2 linked regions of the Microbulbifer sp. A4B17 genome follow. Each later gene encodes a partner of the first gene's protein in a complex. Links are inferred from orthologs where the notes say so. Each region holds a gene or a part of one and is shown in the gene's direction. Other genes may lie near its edges.

Region 1 (11,135 bases):
CTTCCAGATCGGCCAGTGCCACTTCTGCATCACTGTCTGCCAGCTTGTCGGAAAGGTGTGCCAGCAACATGCCGAATTGGGTGCCCCAGTCGCCCATATGATTTTGGCGAACTACTTTGTGACCTTGGAACTCCAACAGTCGTGCCAGGGCATCACCGATAATGGTGGTGCGCAGGTGGCCTACGTGCATTTCCTTGGCCAGGTTGGGGTGGGAATAGTCGATGACTACGGTCTTGGGCTCTTCAGCTGTGGCGATATTCAGGCGCTTGTCGCCTTGGGCGGCCAATAGCTGCTGGCTCAGCCACTGTTCGCTCAAGTGAATATTCAAGAAACCGGGGCCTGCGATCTCGACCTTTTCGATCATATCGCCTTTATCCAGCTGCTCAAGGATCTTGCCAGCCAGCTCGCGCGGGTTGGTGCCCATACGCTTGGCAGCGCCCATAGCGCCATTGGCCTGGTAGTCGCCAAATCCGGCTTTCTTCGCAGGTGCCACAATCGGGCCGCATTCTTCGGGGGTACCGGCGGCGAGCATGGCGGCCTGGAATTTGTCGGTGAGGAGCTGGCGAATATTCATAGAGTGAAGTGCTGTCTTAAATTCGTGGAAACGCCGAATTTTAATGGGCGGTGGCGGCTTTGCAACCAGCGTTGGCAAAGGAGTTGGTCCGGAGTGCTCGAAATCTCGACTTGGGTGTCCAGACGAGGAGGTTCTCGGTGGTATGATGCCGCCAAATTATGGAGGTACCGTGAGTTCTACCACACTTTATTGGCACGATTATGAAACCTGGGGTACAGACCCGGGTGCCGACAAGCCGGCGCAGTTTGCCGGTATCAGGACCGACGAAGAACTGAATATCGTCGGCGAGCCATTGATGATTTATTGCCGCCCTTCAGTGGACTGCCTGCCGCAGCCGATGGCGAGCCTGGTGACTGGCATTAGCCCGCAGAAAGCCCTGGCCAACGGAGTGCCGGAAATAGAGTTTATCCAGCGTATTCTCGCCGAACTGGGTGCGCCGGGCACCTGTGGGGTGGGTTTCAACAGTTTGCGTTTTGATGACGAGGTAACTCGCTACACCCTTTATCGCAATCTGCTCGATCCCTATGAGCGGGAATGGCGCTCCGGCAACAGCCGCTGGGACATTATTGATATGGTGCGCCTCACCTACGCCCTGCGCCCAGAGGGAATCCAGTGGCCCACCCGTAAGGACGGTGCGCCGTCCTTCCGCCTGGAAGAGTTGACCGCTGCCAATGGGATCTCCCACGAAGGCGCCCACGATGCACTGTCGGATGTACACGCCACCATTGATATGGCGAGGCTGATCCGCAAACAGCAGCCAAAGCTGTACGATTATGTGTTCCGCCTGCGCCGCAAGCAGGAGGCCGCCAAGATGATCGATATGCGCGAGCGCCGTCCGCTATTGCATATTTCCGGCAAGGTCTCTGCTAACCATGGTCACTTGACCTATGTGATGCCCTTGGCCAGTCACCCGGTTAATCGCAATGCGGTTATTGTTGCCAACCTGGCGATGGACCCCGAGCCGTTACTCAGCCTGGATGCAGACACTCTGCGAGAGCGCCTATACACCTCCCGCGACAAGCTGGGTGAGGGCGAGTTGCCGGTAGGGCTGAAACTGGTGCATTTGAACAAGTGCCCGGTATTGGCGCCTGCAAATATGCTGGATGACAAGCGCGCCGCTGAGCTGGGTATCGATCGCACAACCTGTGAGGAGAACTGGCAGAAGCTCAAAGATATTGATTTGACGGAAAAGCTGCACAACGTATTCCTGGACCGGGAATTCCCTGAGAGAGATGTGGAAGCGGACCTTTACGGTGGATTCCTCAGCGACTCTGATCGGGATATCTGCCGTGAACTGCACCGTGGACTGGCGGCCCGAGGTCCGGAAGCCTTGGCGGGTGAAGTGCCTTTCGCCGATAAGCGCCTACCCGAGCTGCTATTCCGTATGCGGGCGCGCAATTTCCCCGAGACCCTGTCTGAAGAAGAGCATCAGCGCTGGCAGATCTGGTGTTTCCAGCGCTTAACCGACGCTACCGCTGGGGCTTCAATCACCCTGGAAGATTACTTCCGCCAGCTGTCTGAGCTGCGGGTACAGCACCCGGAGCGCATCTCATTGATTACAGAACTGGAAAACTGGGGCGATAGCTTACTCGCTTAATGTGTCGAATCGCGCCAGCAGCCATTCTTCCACTGGGCTCTGTCGTAGTGCCCGAGTAGAATGCCGCTCGCGAATACCCGGCGCCCATAAGGCGCAACCACTGGAGTAACCATGGACTTTATCGGAGCCAACATTCTGTCCGTCAGCCAATTTGAGCGTGCCGACATAGAGCGCGTGTTTGATGTGGCTGACTCTATGACCCCCTACGCACAGCGCGAAAAGGTAACCCGTGTATTGGAGGGGGCGATTCTCGGTAATATGTTTATGGAGCCGAGCACCCGTACCCGCCTGAGCTTTGGAGCCGCCTTTAACCTGTTGGGCGGTACTGTACGTGAAACGGTAGGAATTACTGCCAGCGCTATGGCAAAGGGTGAATCCCTTTACGACACCGCCCGAGTGCTATCGGGCTATAGCGACGTGATCTGTATGCGCCACCCAAAAGAGGGGTCGGTGGCTGAATTTGCGGAAGCGAGTCGTGTGCCGGTGGTCAATGGCGGTGACGGTGCCAATGAACACCCCACCCAGGCACTGTTGGACCTCTATACGATTCGCAAGGAGCTGGCTGCGCACGGTCGCACCCTGGATGATTTCCGTATCGCCATGATCGGGGATCTAAAACACGGTCGCACCGTACACTCACTGTGTAAACTGTTGTGCTTATTCGGCAAGGTGCAGATTACTCTGGTCTCTCCACCGGAACTGGCTATGCCCGAATCGATTGTGGAGATGTTGCGCGAGGCGGGGCATGAGGTGGTGGTTACAGATCAGTTGGAGTCCTCGATCTCCCATGTGGATATCGTTTACTCCACCCGTATCCAGGAGGAGCGTTTTGCCTCTCAGGAAGAGGCCAACCGCTACCGTGGGCGATTCCGCCTGAACAAGGCAATTTTTACTCGCCACGCAGAGCCTAACACGGTAATCATGCATCCTCTGCCGCGGGATTCACGCGCAGAGGCGAACGAACTGGATACCGACCTGAATGAACATCCGAGCCTGGCGATTTTCCGCCAGACCGACAATGGCTTACTGGTGCGTATGGCCCTGTTTGCCATGTTGCTGGGTGTTGAGAATCAGGTAGATAAATATTCCCGCGATGTGAACTGGTATAGCCGACGCAATCGGGTATAAAACTACTCAACTGGGCGTAAATCCCAGTGGAAATAAACAAGGCCCCGGCTAATTCTGTTAATCTGATGGAATTAGCCGGGGTTTTTTGTTTCCGGTCTAGGGTGCCGTGAATGCTAAAGTGATTTTGCTATTTCGCTGTGGCACTCAATATCCAAATATTGGCGTTGAGCCAGATGTCGCATCAGGGATGGATGCATGTCGAAGCAGAATTCGCCCGTTTTGTTCTTTCGCAGCCTGGTTTCCCTGGCGCTGCTGCTCAGCTTTTTTGTGTGCAAAAGTGCCGCACAGGAAGAGACTTTTCCCCACGTAGCCATACTCAAGATTAACGGTGCTATAGGTCCTGCGACGACGGATTATTTCAAACGGGCAACAAAAGAGGCGATAGAGCAAGGCGCTGAGCTGGTGATCTTGCACCTGGATACGCCCGGCGGTTTAGACGCAGCTTCCAGAGATATTATCCAGCATATTCTCGCTTCCCCAATACCTATTGCCACTTATGTCTACCCTTCCGGTGCCCGTGCAGCCAGCGCGGGAACTTATATTCTCTACGCAAGCCAGATTGCGGCTATGGCTCCTGCGACCACCCTGGGCGCGGCAACGCCGGTACAAATGGGCGGGCCCCAGGGTACACCTATGCCGGGAGGCAAGCAGGAAGAAAAAAAGGAAAAAGAGGAGGATGACGAAGAGGAGGATAAGGAAAAACCTCCTGCCGGGACGGCCATGGAGCGAAAGGTCGTCAATGACTCAGTCGCTTTTATCCGGGGGTTGGCCCAGCGCCACGGTCGCAATGCGGATTGGGCGGAGAAAGCAGTCCGTGAGGCGGCTACCCTGACATCCTCTGAAGCACTAAAAATGAATGTTATCGATATTGTCGCCGATAACGATGCCGATTTATTGCGCCAGGTTGCCGGGCGAAAGGTATTACTTGATTCCGGTGATTTCACGATTCCGGAAAATATTACTGAATTGCAGACAGAGAGTTATGAGCCGGATTGGCGCAACGAATTATTAGCCCTGATCACTAATCCACAAGTGGCCTATATTTTACTACTGGTAGGTATCTATGGATTGATTTTCGAAGGATACAGTCCCGGCGCTTTTGTTCCTGGTATTGTCGGGGTTATCTGTCTTCTCTTGGCATTTTACGCCCTCCAGGTGCTGCCGATTAATTATGCGGGTCTCGCACTAATTATTGTTGGCGCCCTGTTAATTGTTGGAGAAGTGTTCATGCCAAGCTTCGGTGCCTTGGGTATCGGGGGAATTATTGCGCTGGTGATTGGTTCGGTGATGCTGATTGACAGTGATGTGCCGGGAATGCAGGTTTCCAAGCAGCTTATTGGTGCGATTGCCGGGGTTAGCGGCTTATTTTTATTAATGCTGTTAACAGCCGTGGGGCGTAGCCTGCGGCAGCCCAATGTTCCAGCAGATCAAGCTTTTGTGGGACGTTCAGCTGTAGTTTCACAGGTCAAGAATGGGGAAATCCTTGTGCATCTCGATGGAGAGATCTGGCGTGCTACTTGTGATCAGCCGCTGCAAAAAGGGCAGAGGGTTCGCGTAGTGGCTGAGCATGGATTGGTTCTGCATGTAGAGGCTGAAAAAGCACAGTGATAATTTGAGTCACTGAGGGCTCAGTTTTTTTGGCGAAAAATAGGGAGAATTGAAATGATGATCAGTTATTTTTTTGGGATACTGATAGTCGCACTCATACTGCTGCTGATGTATGCCATTCGTATTTTACGGGAGTATGAGCGCGCCGTTGTCTTTTTCCTGGGGCGTTTTCAAACAGTTAAGGGGCCCGGGCTGATCATCATTATTCCCATTATCCAAACCATGGAACGTGTGGATTTGCGCACAGTGGTTATGGATGTCCCCACCCAGGATGTTATCAGCCGGGATAATGTTTCAGTTAAAGTAAATGCGGTTGTTTACTACCGTGTTGTTAATCCGCAGTCTGCGATTATTAATGTAGAGTTTTACCATGAGGCCGTAAGCCAGTTAGCCCAGACTACCTTGCGTTCGGTACTGGGTAAACATGAATTGGACGAAATGTTATGCGAGCGGGATAAGCTCAATGTGGATATCCAAAAGATTCTCGATGAGCAGACAGATGCCTGGGGCGTGAAAGTTACCAACGTTGAGATTAAGCATATCGACTTGGATGAAAGTATGGTGCGGGCTATTGCACAGCAGGCGGAAGCGGAGCGTGCGCGGCGAGCTAAGGTCATACATGCGGAGGGTGAGGCCCAGGCGGCTTTAAAACTGACTGAGGCAGCAAATCAATTGTCGCAAAATGCCAATGCGATTACTTTGCGCTATATGCAAACCATGATAGATATTGCCGGAGAAAATAACAGTTCCACAATTGTGTTCCCGCTGCCCCTGGATTTAATTGAGCCAATGCTTAAACGGGGCTCTGCTTCCAGTTAACGATTTTCCAGCTAATAAAAAAGGCCGCATTTTAAATGCGGCCTTTTTATTGAATCTAGAGTAATTTTTTCATCAGGCTGCGGGTTGAACTATCCCAGTCATCCTGGGGTATTTCTCCCTTGGCGGCCCTATGGATTTTTGAACTAAGCTGTTTGCCAAGTTCGACACCCCATTGATCGAATGGGTTGATACCCAACAGGCAGCCGCCAACGTAAACTTTGTGCTCGTAGAGGGCTAACAGGGAGCCCAGATGGAAAGGATCTAACTTTTCCAGAATAAGGGTGTTACTTGAGCGGTTGCCGGGGATTACTTTATGGGGAGCCAGGGCGTGGGCTTCGCGATGGGTGTGTCCGGCTTCCTCAAGCTCCTGGCGGGCTTCATGCAGACTCTTGCCGCGCAATAATGCCTGGCTCTGGCTAATACAACAGGCTTGCAGCCAGCGGTGCTGTTCGATCAACTCTGATGTCGGCTCCTTGACTGCGATAAAGTCCGCCGGAATAAGGTCTGTTCCCTGGTGCAGCAGCTGATGGAAAGAGTGCTGGCCGTTGGTGCCTTCACTGCCCCAGATAACACTGCCGCTGGGATACCCCAAAGCCTGTCCGTCTTTGTCGACACTTTTACCCAGGCTTTCCATATCCAGCTGTTGTAACCAGGCGGGGAGCCTGGCCAGACGTTGCGCGTAAGGCAATACGACCTGGCTGGTGGTATTCCAGCATTGGCGATACCAGAATTGGGTTAGAGCCATCAGCACAGGAAGGTTGGATTTCAGCGGGGCACTGGCGAAGTGTTGATCCATCGCATTGGCGCCCTGTAAAAGCTGTTGGAAAACCTCATAGCCACAGGCGAGAACAATGGGGGTGCCGATAGCAGACCAGAGCGAGTAGCGCCCACCAACCCAATCCCACATTGGGAAAATATTCTCAGGGGCTATTCCAAAATCCTGTGCAGCGGTAATGTTGCTGCTCACTGCGACAAAGTGTTTGGCCAACTGTGACTCATCACAGCCTGCGGATAACACCCAACGGCGAGCGGACAATGCATTTTCGCGTGTTTCCAGAGTGGAAAAGGATTTGGAAGCAATCACAAAAAGGGTTTCTTCCGCATCGAGACCAGCCAGGGTATCACTGAGGTCTGCGCCATCGACATTTGCTACGAAGTGCACATCAATAGAGTCTTTGTGCCAAGGGCTCAAAGCCTCTACCGCCATGCGTGGACCAAGATCGGAACCGCCAATACCAATATTAACGACTTGGCGGATCGGTTTATCTGAGAAGCCGCGCCAGCTATGATTGTGCACCGACTCGGCAAACTGTTTCATTTGCTCGCGGCAATCTTTTACCGCGCGATCCTGCTCTGTCTGTGGTTTCCCCAGGAACCGTAGTGCGGTATGCAGGGCGGGGCGGTGCTCGGTATTGTTGACACTAGCGCCGCTCAGTAATGCAGCTATTTGGTTGTTCAGGCCCTGCTCTTCGGCATAGTCCAACAGTAGTTTCAGTGTATCTTCACGCAGATGGTTTTTACTGTAATCCAGGTAAATACCGGCTGCCTCTGCACTAAATTTTTCTGTCCGTTGTGGATCAGTTGCAAACAGCTCCCGCAAGGACCACTTATGTTGCTCGAAATGGGACTTCAAACGTGCGATGGCCGCTACACGGCTTAAAGCCAGGGTTTCACTAGTCATAGTATTTGGTTGGGTTCTCTTCTGAGCCTTTTATTGCCATTTGGCTAAAACTTATACAAATCAAATTTTATTCGTTATAGATGGGCGGCAATGCTAACGGCATTTTCTTTACCGGGCCAGCGCCGCGGACATCACAGTCTATTACAGGTGATGTTTGGAGATAAGGAACTGTGTGGGGAAAGACAAATGCCGCTCGTTGGAGCGGCATTTTGTGGTGATTCATACTAAATAAGGCTTTGTAAATCGGGTGTCTGTCAGCAGTGATTTGGTCAAAACTTCATTTAGTATGAATCACCACACTGTCGTGCAAGAAAAGATTTTACTTGACCACCTTCATGCAGCGCACTCTGTCTGAAGCCATCCAGCAGTCGGCATCTGCAGGACAAGCCATGGATAGAGGAATTTGTTCAGCGCCAGGAGGGCAGTAAGCTGGAGGTGCCGGAGGGCTACAGCAACCTGCAAGAACCAGTGCACTGATAATTCCAATTAAGTACTTGGCTGGAGTGAAATTCATCCCCTAACTCCTTTCCGTTGATGTTAGCCATTAGCATAGCCAATAAAACGTCACCTGTTGGTCAGCTTTGTAAAATCTGTTCTACAAAGGTACCGCCTATTTGAGTGTAATAGGCGTTGAGTATAAATGTCTGTCAATGATCAAGTTATGAAAAGAGGCGCGCCAATTTATTTGAAAAAACTACTTAAATAATGGGTTTTTTAAACAATGTGGTTTGTCTCGCCATTTTTCAGTGGTGATTTTTGATGGTTTATTCTACGTGCAAAGATTTGGTGGTGCCGATTACCGGGGAAGCACGCTAAGAATTATTATTTTGGTCGCCAATACAGCTGGATGGGGTGGAGCTTTAATTTTTTGACGTGTAAATAAATCGACTTCGCGACTAAGAATTTTTTCTACAAAAAAATTCTTAGTCGCGAATGTATTTTTTTATTGACGGGGCTGCCCTGGAAGGGGGGTAGTTACTTCCTTCCTCTTTAGTGCGTTGGCTTGGGTCCATGCAGAAAGTTGCCAAACGCTACTGCAAGACTTTCTTTCCTTGCCGGGTCACGCAGCCCGGTTAATAAAGCTGTTCGCACTTGTGGAATGAACATTAAGTCAGAGAGCAACAAATTAAAAGTCTGTTGCTCAGCGATCTCGGCCAGTTTGCCAACCCATAGGCTGGCCAGTTCCGGCAGCTCTAAATCTGCGACGCAGCGGCTGCCCATTGCGGCCAGCAATTCTTTATTCTGGTTGCTGATACTCTCAGCCAAAAGTGACTGTATAAATGCCTGCCTTAACCCAACAGCTGGGGAGTGGGAGATAGCCCTGACTGCAGCTGCAACGACAGATATATCCGGTGTGCTTGCTGACAGCTCCTGTTCAGCCCGCTCAATAATGGCAGTGGCGAGACGGTGGTCGACTGACTGGTTTTCCATGCAATGGCAGAGGTTAATAAACACCGGAGCCGCTACTTTGCCGATCTGGCGCAATAAAAGGGCGCTCTCTTTTTCCCAGCGGGCTGCAAGGTCGGCGATACCTTGCAATGCAAGATTATCCCAGCGGTGATTTTCCGGGTCGCCAAAATAGCGCAGGACAGACTCGTAATGTTCGCTGGGCTGGCGGCCCAGCAGAAGCGCTGTTTGGGAGTGGAATGCTGCCTGCCGCTCAGTTGACGGGGTAAACAGCAAGCCACTTTGCTGCAGCAGCTGGTCCAGTTGCATAGCAGATTCAGAAGCGGGCCCCTGCTTGAGCTCCTGTGCCAGAGCGCGAAGCAATCCATCCCGGGCTTGAAGTTGCAGCTTGCCCTGCTCGTCCAGCGGAAAGCGCAGGAACCAGACGATGGGTTCACCGCCTTCGGCCGGTTGCAGTAGCAGGCCTGTCCAGGCCTGGCGCAAGTATGGGTGTGGCCAGGGAGCCAGACCTGCTTCGAAGGCTGCCGCAGTGGATTTTGAAACCGACTGCAAGCGCCGGCCCAGATCGAACCAGCGCAATTTGAAATCAGCCTGCTCGATCAGGGCGCTTAGGGTACCGCTTTCACTCATAGGGGGTTTATCTATTTCCTTAAGATGCCGTAGCCGCTACAGAAATGGGCTTCTGTTTAAAGTGCAACCAGCCATAGGCGATCGCCAACAGGGGGCAGATAATATTGAATAGGGCAAAAGGTAAATACTGCCAGGTAGCAATACCCAGCGTTGCAGCCATAAAGGCTCCGCAAGTATTCCAGGGAATCAGCACTGAGGTGATGGTGCCAGAATCCTCGAGGGTGCGGGACAAGTTAAGCCCGTGCAGGCCCTTTTCCTTGAAGGCTTCGCGGAACATACGGCCTGGAATAATAATCGCCATGTATTGATCGCCAGCGGCCAGGTTCATGCCAAAGCAGGTGAATACGGTGGCAGTTACCAGGCCGCCCACTGTTTTAACCAGTGACAAAACTCCCTGGACGATGACCTGTAGGAATCCGGCCCGCTCCATAGCTCCGCCGAAGGCCATGGCGGAGGTGATCAGCCATACGGTGTTGAGCATGCTGCTCATACCGCCTTTGGACAGCAATGCAGCCACGTTCTCGTTGGTGGAAGTGGACTTATAGCCGTCGAACAGGCTGTACCAGGCTCCCTTCAGGGGGGCCAGTGCGCCTTCGCCGCCACCGAGGCGACGGGCGGCTTCTGGTTCGAAAATCAGTGCGATGGCACAGCCAACCAGGGAGCCAATGATCAATGTTGGGAAAGCGGGGACTTTGCGCCAAGCCATTGCTAGCAACAAGACCAAAGGCAGCAGGCTAACCAGGGAAATTTTGAACTCGCTGCTAAGGGCGGTGAGCAATGATTCGATATCAGTTGCGGAGGCAGAACTGGCTTCAGAGGTAAAACCCAGGAAAGCGAAAACCGCCAGGGCGATCGCGAAGGCCGGGATCGCTGTGGACATCATATGACGAATATGCTGGAACAGATCATTGGATGTTACCGCTGCGGCCACGTTGGTGGTGTCAGATAGCGGGGACATCTTATCGCCGAAGTAGGCGCCAGAGATTACTGCTCCGGCAGTGACCTCGAGGGATAGGCCCAGTGCGCCGGCGATTCCCATCAGTGCCACACCCAAGGTGCCCGCTGTGGTCCAGCTGGAGCCAATACTCAGGCCTACTACGGCACAAATAATACAGCTGGCGGCGTAGAACCACTGTGGCGACAGAATCTGCACGCCGTAATAGATCATGGAAGGCACTGTGCCGGCCAGAATCCAGCTACCGATAAGTGCACCTACAGACAGTAGGATCAGGATAGCGCCAAATACCAGGCCAATGCCATGGAGCATCCCGCCTTCCATGTCGTTCCAGCTGTGTCCGTTCTTCATTCCCATCAGGGCCACAACGCAGGCACAGAGCAATAGCGCTATTTGATTGGGACCGTAGGAGGAGTCTGCACCGTAGAAATATACGGATAGTGACAACAGGGCGACGAGAATCCCCAGAGGGATCAGGGCGTCCGTTAAGCTGGGAGAGCGCGGCTCTGAGCTGGGGTTGGATTGAGACAAGGTGAACTCCTGCTTGACTGCGTGGCTAGCGCCGTATTCGTTATCGTTGTTTTGCCGTCGGCGACGGTTGTAGCCTTATTCTCATAGCTTGGGGCGGTGAAGTCCACTTTGTATCATCGCACCCGCCATGCATTTTGACGCTGACCTGGTCGTCGAAACTGAATTTATCACTGGGGTCAAGTATCTGGTCGGGTCCGGTGCTGGC
Region 2 (10,581 bases), 380 kb from region 1 along the record:
TGCCAGGGTAGAGTCCGGAAGATAACAATTGTATTTTGACAGGTTCTATTTTTCTTAATTCTGTGGAGCTTTTAGGGGATAGGCGTATACCCATGCGATTGCTTTGGGCAGACACCTGGTAAATTGACTGGTGGAAATGCTCAATAAACTCCCTTGGGAATGAATCGCGCTCTGGCCCAGCGACGATTCGCAGGTGTGAGTTATGTGAGTAGTTGATGTGAAACTTTTTATCGAGTACAGCTTCTTTTGCAATGCGGATTTCTTTTAGCTGAATCACTTCACCAGAAGTTATTGGCTTGCCATTATTTGCGCCAAACTTACTGATGATATGAGTTGCTGAGCTGCCTAATATAATGGGTGTGTCTATTTGTGCGGAAACTGCAAGATAGATTCTTGCGCCAGAAGCCGCCTGGGAAATATCCAAAATATCACCAGATTTGATCTTATAGGTCCTGAAATTATCAATCGGATCGTTATTTAGTGAGCCACTGAATTGCCCTCCGGCTATAGCGATACTGAGATCACAGAGGAATTCGATTTTAGGGCCGAGTAAGGAGATTTCAAAAGTTGGATTTCCTAGAGGGTTTTCCAGTAGCAAGTTAGCAATTTTCATTGATAAGGAGTCGGCTGCTCCTCCCCAGGGGATTCCAAAGTTCATCAGGCCCGAACGACCGAGGTCCTGAATACTTGTCTGTAGTCCTGCACGAAGAAAGCGAATACCCATTGGTTCTCCTCTTTAGGGTGGATTATTTTTATCGCGCTGGGATAGTTTGTAGAATTCCTGAGAGTCTATAGCGTAAAACTCGATTTCATCCAAAGGTGCAGCGATAAAGGGGGAGGGTTTGGATGGTTGAAAGAGGTTAAGCGGTGTCTGACCGATAATTTGCCAGCCACCTGGTGTGGATTGAGGGTAGATACCCGTTTGCTTTCCGCCAATACCGACTGCACCTGCGGGTATTTTGGTTCGGGGAGTTTCTTTTCTTGGACAATAGAGTTTTGGATCAAGCCCTCCAAGGTACAAAAAGCCTGGGGTAAATCCCAGCATATGGACCAAATAACGCCGTGCAGTGTGCCGCTCAATAATTTCCTGTATGGATAATTCGGCGTGCTCTGCTAAAGCTTTCAGGTCGGGAGAGAATCCCTCTTCATAGCATACGGGAATGCGTACTATCCGAGATTTTTTCGGGGTGGATACAGGGCCGCTAAGGAATTCTTCGGTAGCTTTCGTTAGCAGTTTATAAAGAGTTGTATGATTACAAACAGAGGGGTTGAAAATAACTGTCAGGCATTGATATGCAGGAACTATATCAATAATACCAGGATAGGCTTGCTCTAAAATAGTTACTCTTAAGCCTATGATCGTCCGGCTTAGTGCCTCGCAAGGTTCGCCGGAGAATCGAATATCTACGGCGCAATCTCCGTTAGCAATAATAGCCAGTGGCATTTGAGGGCCAGAGTGTGTCACCGAGCTATGCTCACGCCGTTTGCTTTGAGGTGTTGCTTGAGCTGCTTTGCAATAACTGGAGCCTGGGGGTTATCACTGTGAAGGCAGATAGTATCTACGAAAAATTGTAGTTTGCCACCATGATAATCTTTAAATTGCAAACCCTTTGCCAGGCAGACTGCCTGCTCAAGGCACTTTTCTGTCTCAGTAATAATTGCATTTGTCAGCGAGCGAGGAGCTAGCTGGCTTTTGTTTAGATATTGCCTGTCCATAAAGCCTTCGCGAATGATTGATTTACTTTTTTCGGAGGCAGCGAATTGCATAGCACCGTTGGCTAATCCCACAATTTTTAGGGAAGGATAAACTTCATTAAATAGCCTAATAATACTCTTGGCTAACTCGATATTTGATTCTGCATCGTTATAGAGAGCGCCATGTAGCTTAATATGATCCAGCTTTGCTCCAAGCTCTTGTGCAATATTTTCCAGTTGGCCTATTTGTTCGCAAAGAGAGTCAAGTAATTTTTTCTTAGATATAGCTAAAGATTTTCGGCCAAAATTTTTCCGGTCGGGATAGCTGGGGTGAGCGCCAATTTTTAAGCTGTTTTGGAGAGCGTTTTCGATCGATCTGCTCATGATCTCGGGAGTGCCAGCGTGACCGCCGCAAGCTATATTGCAGCGGGAAATAAATGGCATGATTTGGGCGTCCCTGTCACAGCTGTGCAAATCAGTACCTTCACCCAGGTCGCAGTTTATATCAATATTCACTGTGGCATCCTGCTTGTATTAAATTTGAAATGGCTTAAGCGTTTAGAATCTGCCTGGTAAGGTGGTTAATTGTCTGGGCACTGGTTTACTTCCATAGAGATTTTCTTTGAATTTGATTCATAGCAATTTCCCAGCGGAGAACAGAAGCAGGCAGAAATTGAAAGGTTCCATCTCTCTTTATCAACTTTTTCCCATAGTTCAGAAGTTGCAGTGCCACGACTTAAAGAATAGAAAGGATACTCCGACTGTGCGGGAATGATAACTCCATTTATTTCTGATGAACTTTGAAATCCCTCATCAAGGGGAGGGTGATGATTTTTAAGGTTTTTATTATATTTACCCATCATCATTTTATGCTCCTCCTGGCAGCAGGCTTGTAAAAAAGCATGGGTACTTGAGTATTCTGTATTTTTATATTTGAAGCTAACGGACTTTAGGATGGCGGGTCCGGACCCGGCATTGTGGAAGTTAAAGGTGATCAAGTTTCGATTACTCTCTTCGTCATAGTTCTCATGGCTGAACTGAATAACCGGCATTGTCATTATTTTGACTTGTTGATTGGCAGCTCTGGCTTGTAAATAGGTGGCATAAAAGGACGCCAGAGAAATCATAATTGCACTTACCGCGATCACTAAATTTAAGCGGTCGCGATTGAATAACTTCATATCTTGTTGCACCTATCTACTAGTTATTTTCAAGTGAGCTGATAAAAAAGGATGCCGATTGATAGTTCGGTATCCTTTCTTATTTAATCAGTTCAGCATTGTTTTTAGAAAACGCCCGGTATGGGAAACGTCCATTTCTGCGACATCCTCAGGTGTCCCTGTGGCAATAATTTGTCCACCGCCAGATCCACCCTCCGGGCCCAGGTCTACTATCCAGTCCGCAGTTTTGATCACATCCAGATTGTGTTCGATCACTACGATGGTATTGCCGTGATCGCGCAGGCGATGTAGAACATCCAGTAGTAATTGGATATCGGCAAAGTGCAGGCCGGTAGTCGGTTCGTCGAGGATGTACAGGGTTTGCCCAGTGTCCCGTTTGGATAGTTCGCGGGAGAGTTTTACCCGTTGGGCTTCACCTCCTGAGAGAGTGGTGGCAGCCTGACCAAGCTTGATATAGGAGAGCCCTACATCTATCAGGGTTTGCAATTTCTTCGCGATTGCAGGCACTGGGTCAAAGAATTCCCGTGCATCTTCCACGGTCATTTCCAATACTTCGTGGATATTCTTGCCCTTGTAGTGCACCTCCAGGGTCTCGCGGTTGTAGCGTTTACCGTGGCAGGTATCGCAGGGTACATAGACATCCGGCAAGAAGTGCATTTCCACCTTAATCACCCCATCGCCCTGGCAGGCTTCACAGCGCCCACCCTTGACGTTAAAGCTGAAGCGTCCAGGTTTATAGCCCCGTGAACGGGCCTCTTGGGTGCCGGCAAACAAGTCGCGAATTGGGGTAAAAATACCGGTATAAGTTGCTGGGTTTGAGCGAGGAGTGCGCCCGATAGGACTCTGATCAATATCCACGCATTTGTCGAAGTGCTCCAGGCCGTGCACCTCCTTATAAGGGGAGGCTTTAAGGGTTGTTGCTTTGTTAAGTGCAGTAGCTGCAAGTGGATAGAGGGTTGTATTAATCAGGGTGGATTTACCAGAGCCCGATACACCGGTAACACAGGTAAGTAATCCTACCGGGATCTCAAGGTCGACGTCCTGTAAATTATTTCCACTGGCGCCTTCGAGGCGCAGCAAATAGTCCGAGTCGGGTACGTAGCGCTCTTCCGGTACGGCAATTTTCTTTTTGCCGGAGAGGTATTGACCGGTGAGGGATTTTTTACACTTGGCAATTTTATCGGCGGTACCCGCTGCCACGACTTCTCCACCATGGACACCGGCACCGGGGCCAATATCGACAATAAAGTCGGCACTGCGAATGGCATCCTCATCGTGCTCTACCACGATAACGGTGTTGCCGATATCGCGCAGGTGAGTGAGGGTGTTGAGCAGACGCTCGTTGTCTCGCTGATGTAGGCCGATAGATGGCTCGTCGAGAATATACATTACGCCCACGAGGCCGGCGCCGATCTGGCTGGCGAGACGGATGCGCTGCGCTTCACCGCCGGAGAGGGTTTCTGCACTGCGGTTCAGGGTCAGGTAATTCAGGCCAACATCGACGAGGAAGCGGAATCGATCGCGCAGCTCTTTGAGAATCTTATCGGCAATCTCTTTCTGGGCGCCTTTAAACGTCAGCTCGTGGTCGAAGTACTCGAACGCATCGCCTACAGGCAGCTCAGTGATTTGTGCCAGGGTGCGGTTATCCACAAAGACATGACGGGCCTCGCGGCGCAGGCGGGTACCGTGACACTCTGGGCATTTTTGTGTGCTCAGATACTTGGCTAATTCCTCCCGAACCGATTGGGATTCGGTATCCCGGTAGCGGCGCTGGAAGTTGGGGATAATGCCCTCGAAGGTGTGCTGGCGCACGGTGACATCGCCGCGATCATTGACGTAGCTGAAGTCGATTTCTTCGTCGCCACTGCCCTGCAGGATAACCTTGCGGTGGGCTTTGCGTAATTTTTTCCAGGGCTTATCCAGATCGAAACCGTAGTGCTCGGCGAGGGAGTCGAGCATGTGGTAATAGTAAATATTGCGTCTGTCCCAACCGCGAATGGCGCCCTCGGAAATACTGCTTTCCGAATCGATAATTACCTTGTCTTCATCAAAGAACTGTTTGACGCCCAGGCCGTCACAGCTGGGGCAGGCACCGGCGGGGTTGTTGAAGGAGAACAGGCGCGGTTCCAGCTCATCCAGTGAGTAGTCACAGACGGGGCAGGCGTGGCGGGCAGAGAAGAGACGATCTTCCTGGTCTCCATCCATAAAACTGATGGAGGCGATACCGTCGGTGAGATTCAGAGCGGTTTCGAAGGATTCCGCCAAACGCAGTTGCAGATCCTCACGAACCTTAAAGCGGTCTACCACCACCTCAATGGTGTGCTTGCGGCGCTTATCCAGTTTGGGGGTGTCGTCCAGGTCACAGATAACCCCGTCGATCCGTGCCCGCACAAACCCGTCCCGGCGCAGTTGTTCAAACACGTGCTGGTGCTCACCCTTTCGATCGCGAACTACCGGCGCCAGCAACATAATCTTGCTGCCTTCCGGTAAAGCCAGCACCTGATCCACCATCTGGCTGATCGTCTGGGCTTGCAGAGGTTCGTCGTGCTCGGGGCAGCGGGGTTCTCCAACCCGGGCGAACAGCAGTCGCAGGTAGTCATAGATTTCTGTGATGGTGCCCACGGTGGAGCGGGGGTTGTGAGAGGTGGACTTCTGCTCGATAGAAATGGCCGGTGACAATCCCTCGACGGTATCCACATCCGGCTTTTCCATCATCGACAGGAATTGACGGGCGTAAGTGGAGAGTGATTCCACGTAGCGGCGCTGTCCCTCTGCGTAAAGGGTGTCAAAGGCCAGGGAAGATTTGCCGGAACCGGACAGGCCGGTGATAACGATCAGTTTATCGCGGGGAATGTCCAGATCGATATTCTTCAGGTTGTGGGTGCGAGCACCCCTTACATAAATCGTGTCCACGCTCTACCTATATGCTGCTAATACTGGGCCGGGCCTCGGACTTGCTCCGCGCGGGGCGATCACAACTGCGGTGCCGGAAAAACAGTCAAGTATAAACTCGCCACCTGATGTGCGAAAATTGTCTTTCGCAATACCCGACATTCAGGCAGATAGCATTCGATGATTCCTGTGATTCTCTGTGGTGGCACTGGCTCGCGCCTGTGGCCACTCTCGCGTGAGGCCTACCCTAAACAGTTCCTACCCCTTATTGGTGGTGAGACGATGTTACAGGCAACTTTAAGGCGCCTGGAGGGCATTGAGCCACTACAGGCGCCGATACTGGTATGCAATGAAGAGCATCGCTTTGCCGCCGCCGAGCAATTGCAGGAAATCGGCCACGGTGCTCAGTCCATTTTACTGGAGCCCTGCGCGCGCAATACTGCACCGGCTATCGCCCTGGCTGCCCTGGCAGCACTGGAGTCCGGCACTGATCCTTTACTGCTGGTATTACCGGCAGACCACGCCGTTTCCGACGAGGTAAACTTTCAGGAATCTGTAGAGTCGGCTCGAGCCCTGGCAGAGCAGGGACATCTGGTCACTTTTGGCATTGTGCCGACCCGGGCGGAGACCGGCTACGGCTACATTCGGCGCGGGGATAAATTGGCGGAAACTGCCTGGAAAGTGGCGGAGTTCGTCGAAAAGCCGGACACTGAAACCGCTGAGTCTTACCTGGCATCCGGGGAATACTCGTGGAACAGTGGCATGTTCCTGTTCCGCGCCTCCCGCTATCTGGAGGAGTTGGAGCGGTACCGTTCCGATATTCTCGCAGCCTGCCGCAGTGCCTATCAGAGTGCCGCGAGGGATCTGGATTTTACCCGGGTGGATAGAGAGGCTTTTGCAGCCTGCGCAGATGAGTCTGTGGATTACGCAGTAATGGAGCCGACTGAATCCGCTGCAGTTGTACCTATGGATGCGGGTTGGAGCGATGTAGGCTCCTGGCAGGGGCTGTGGGAGTTGGCAAAACGCGATGCCAATGACAATTTGCTCCAGGGCGATGTGTTGCTCGAAGACTCCCAGCGCTGCCTGGTGCGTGGTGAGAGCCGGTTGGTCAGCCTTCTCGGTGTATCCGACCTGGTTGTTGTTGATACTGACGACGCGCTTCTGATCGCTGACCGGCAACGGGTCCAGGAAGTCAAAAAACTGGTCAGTAACCTTAAGAGCACTGGCCGCAGTGAGGCCCAAAGGCATCGCAAGGTATATAGGCCCTGGGGCTATTACGACTCGATTGATGCGGGTCCACGCTTTCAGGTGAAGCGTATCGTGGTGAAGCCGGGCCAGCAGTTATCCCTGCAAATGCATCACCACCGCGCTGAACACTGGGTTGTGGTGCAGGGGACCGCCAAGGTTACCCGAGGTGAAGAAGAGGTCCTGATCACCGAGAACCAATCGACTTATATTCCCCTGGGGGTGGTCCACCGCTTGGAGAACCCCGGTACGATTCCCTTGGAGCTGATTGAGGTGCAATCCGGCAGTTATCTCGGGGAGGACGACATTGTCCGCCTCGATGATGAGTACGGTCGTAACTAGTTGTGGATAAAAGTTGTGCTGTTTCCCCTACAGCCGGGAGGCGGCTCACTGTACAATGCGCGCCCTATTTGATGCTGTTCCGGGATTTGCATGAATTCCATTGAGCGCCGCGCCCTGGGTGGGCTGGCTTCCCTGTATGTCTTTCGTATGCTGGGCCTGTTTATGGTCCTGCCGGTTCTCACTGTGTACGGCGAGGGCTATCGCGATAGCACGCCCATGCTGCTGGGGCTGGCAATGGGTGCCTATGGCCTGAGTCAGGCGATACTCCAAATTCCTCTGGGGCTCCTGTCCGATCGCTGGGGGCGCAAGCCGGTTATTTATACCGGCCTTGCACTATTTGCCCTGGGCAGTGTTATCGCTGCGCTGACCGACTCGGTTTACGGCCTTATCGTGGGGCGGGTGCTACAGGGGTGTGGTGCGATTGCCGCTGCTGTGATGGCGTTGGTTGCAGATTTAACCCGCGATGAAAAGCGGGGTATTGCGATGGCGATTATTGGAGCGTCAATCGGTATCGCATTTATGTTGGCAGTGATCCTTGGGCCCGCTCTGGCGGGAGTCGGCGGTTTACCTGCGATTTTCTGGGTCACTGCTGGATTGGCTTTACTGGGCGGCCTCTTGGTGTGGCGGGTCGTGCCTGCTCCTGAGGCAGCGCGTCGCCCGGCAGTTTATGGCAGTGGTTTTCATACTGTAGTTAAAAGCGGCCTTGTATGGCGCTTGGTTTCCGGGGCCTTTTTTTCCCACTTGTTGCTCACGGCATTGTTCGTTGCCTTGCCGCTGGTGCTGGTCGATAGATTGGATTGGCCGGCGAGCGAACACTGGAAACTGTATGGGCCGCTAATGCTCGGCACCTTCCTGGTGATGTTGCCAATGATGAGGGCGGCAGAGAAAAGTGATCGGGTGCCTTTCGCGCTTAATTTTGCTTGTTTAGCTTTGATCGGTGGCAGTGCGGCCTTGTTGTCTGCAAGCACCTGGGTGCTGGTAGTCTTACTGGCAGTGTTCTTCACCGGTTTCAACCTGCTTGAAGCCCTGCTGCCGGCGCAGCTAACCAGGAAGGCTCCGGCGGAAGCGAGAGGTGCAGCTACGGGGCTCTATGCGACTTTACAGTTCTTTGGCACCTTTGTCGGCGGTAGCCTGGGTGGCCTGCTGTTCGGTCTGGGGGGCGCTTCCGCAGTTGCTGCTCTGGGTTTGGCTGTGCTGCTGCTATGGATGTTGCTGTGGTGGGGTTTGCGCGAGAGAGCGTGAAGGTAGCGCTTACTAACACTGAGCCGCTATTGTATCCTACTGGATAAAAATACAATATTTACCAATGGTGCAATGCAGCGCTGACGGTATTTCATAACACTTGATAGATTAATTGATTGTTTAAATAGTTTATTGCCCCGGGTGGAGCCCGGGTTGACGAGAGGAGAGGGCCATGGCCAGGGGTATTAATAAAGTAATTCTGATCGGTAATCTGGGGAATGACCCGGAAACCAAATATATGCCTAGTGGCGGTGCTGTTACCAACATCAGCCTGGCTACCAGTGAGAGCTGGAAAGACAAGCAGACTGGCCAGCAGCAGGAGCGCACTGAGTGGCACCGAGTAGTATTTTTTAACCGCCTGGCTGAGATCGCCGGCGAGTACTTGCGCAAGGGGGCCAAAGTTTATGTAGAGGGCTCCCTACGCACCCGTAAGTGGCAGGACAAAAATTCCGGCCAGGATCGCTACACTACTGAAATCGTTGCCAGCGAAATGCAGATGTTGGACGGTCGCGGTGAGCAGGGCGGCTTTGGTCAGGGTATGGGTGGCGCTGGAATGGGCGCTGCCGCAGGTGGTCAGATGGGTGGCGGCCAGCCGATGGGTGGTCCCAGCGGTTTTGACCAACAGGGCGGCGGTTTCCAGGGTGGCTACCAGCAGCAGGGCGGCCAGGAGGCATACGGACAGGGGCGTACCGCTCCCTCACCGATGGCACCAGCTAACCAGCAGCCCCAGCAACAGCCAAACCAGGGTCCTGCCGGTGGCTTCGATAATAGCTTCGATGACGACATTCCGTTCTAAGAACTGGGTTTTCCAGTGTCTGAATTGAATACAGGTTATATGCCGGATACCGTCGCCATTATCACAGCAGGTAATGAGATTGATGGCGCGCTGCAGAAGAGACTGCAGCGCGCGGGCTTTCGCTTACAGCAGCTGGCTCCCGGGGAAATCGATCAATTGAGGCCGGGCTCGATTGTGATTAATGCTTCAGCCTGTGCCGACAATCGAGGCATGCCGGAGTCACTGCTGGTGAGTAAGCGGCTTTGTGCTGCACCCTGTGAACATATTATTCACCTCTCATCCTACCAAGTTTTTTCTGGCGGTGAGCGCCGCCGCTATGACGAGGATGAGCCCGCAGAACCACAGTCCCCGAGTGGACGCGAATGGCTGGCCTGCGAAGATGCCTTTAATGGGCTGCAAAACCTGACGATTTTGCGTTTTGGCTGGATGGTGGACAGTGGTCAGGATGCCTTGTTAGGGCGTATTTTACGCAACTTTGTGTCTGGGGAGCCTTTAGCCCTGGATGGAAGGAACAGTGGCAACCCAGTAACAGTGGTGGATATGGCTCGTGTCGCAGTGGCGGTTGCCCAGCAGCTCGCTAGCGGGGCCAAGGCAGGAGGCGTTTATCACTACGGTAGCTCTGATAGTTGCACAGCGATGGAGTTTGCCTTGGAGGTAGTCGAACGCGCCCAGGCTTTTTACGATGAAGAGCGCTTTGCTCAATTTACTTCACTAGGGGATGAGGCTGAAAAGCAGGATCGCAGCATTGTGCTTTCCTGTGGCAAGCTGCGGGATGTCTTTGGTGTTCAGCAGCGTAGCTGGAGGCAGGGGCTGACGCGCCAGGTTGAGCTGTGGTTGGAGCGCCTGCACGCAACTCCGGAATAGTTTGATTTCTGTTGTGCAGTCAATAAAAAGGGCGCCGCGAGGCGCCCTTTTTATTTCGATTAGATTTTATCGAATATCAGGCAGGCATTAGTTCCGCCAAAACCAAAGCTATTGGACATAGCCCGTTTGACTTCAGTCTCACGCAGCTGGCGGACAAGGTCCATGCCTTCCGCAGCGGGGTCGAGGTTCTCTACATTGGCTGATGCAGCAATAAAGTTATTCTGCATCATCAGCAGGCTGTAAATGGCCTCCTGAACCCCTGCAGCTCCCAGCGAGTGCCCTGTCAGAGATTTGGTAGAGGCGAATGCCGGAACTGTATCTCCG

The links.
Region 2: the proteins of sbcB (region 1) and ssb are in contact, whole or in part, in a crystal structure (PDB 3C94), measured with the Escherichia coli proteins. The link is inferred for Microbulbifer sp. A4B17 from one-to-one orthologs.

Annotation. Positions count from the first base shown.
Region 1 is NZ_CP029064.1:1,012,709-1,023,843, forward strand. Bases 1-2,945 are described here. They hold sbcB (exodeoxyribonuclease I), read left to right. Parts: upstream 1-719; coding sequence 720-2,171; downstream 2,172-2,945. Other genes in these bases: argS (arginine--tRNA ligase), read right to left, coding at 1-574; BTJ40_RS04485 (aspartate carbamoyltransferase), read left to right, coding at 2,283-2,945. Outside these bases: more of BTJ40_RS04485, read left to right, coding at 2,946-3,299; BTJ40_RS04490 (nodulation protein NfeD), read left to right, coding at 3,495-4,907; BTJ40_RS04495 (slipin family protein), read left to right, coding at 4,962-5,726; pgi (glucose-6-phosphate isomerase), read right to left, coding at 5,782-7,407; BTJ40_RS22120 (hypothetical protein), read right to left, coding at 7,727-7,921; BTJ40_RS04505 (DUF3549 family protein), read right to left, coding at 8,398-9,444; Na+/H+ antiporter NhaC, read right to left, coding at 9,464-10,930. UniProt on the Escherichia coli protein: Degrades single-stranded DNA (ssDNA) in a highly processive manner.
Region 2 is NZ_CP029064.1:624,928-635,508, forward strand. What follows is about bases 7,599-10,581. They hold ssb (single-stranded DNA-binding protein), read left to right. Parts: upstream 7,599-8,769; coding sequence 8,770-9,393; downstream 9,394-10,581. Other genes in these bases: BTJ40_RS02870 (MFS transporter), read left to right, coding at 7,599-8,597; BTJ40_RS02880 (sugar nucleotide-binding protein), read left to right, coding at 9,409-10,257; fabB (beta-ketoacyl-ACP synthase I), read right to left, coding at 10,317-10,581. In the rest of the region: BTJ40_RS02840 (biotin-dependent carboxyltransferase family protein), read right to left, coding at 1-724; 5-oxoprolinase subunit PxpB, read right to left, coding at 737-1,465; 5-oxoprolinase subunit PxpA, read right to left, coding at 1,462-2,211; BTJ40_RS02855 (hypothetical protein), read right to left, coding at 2,277-2,876; excinuclease ABC subunit UvrA, read right to left, coding at 2,964-5,789; BTJ40_RS02865 (mannose-1-phosphate guanylyltransferase/mannose-6-phosphate isomerase), read left to right, coding at 5,949-7,355; more of BTJ40_RS02870, read left to right, coding at 7,446-7,598. UniProt on the Escherichia coli protein: Plays an important role in DNA replication, recombination and repair. Binds to ssDNA and to an array of partner proteins to recruit them to their sites of action during DNA metabolism. Acts as a sliding platform that migrates on DNA via reptation.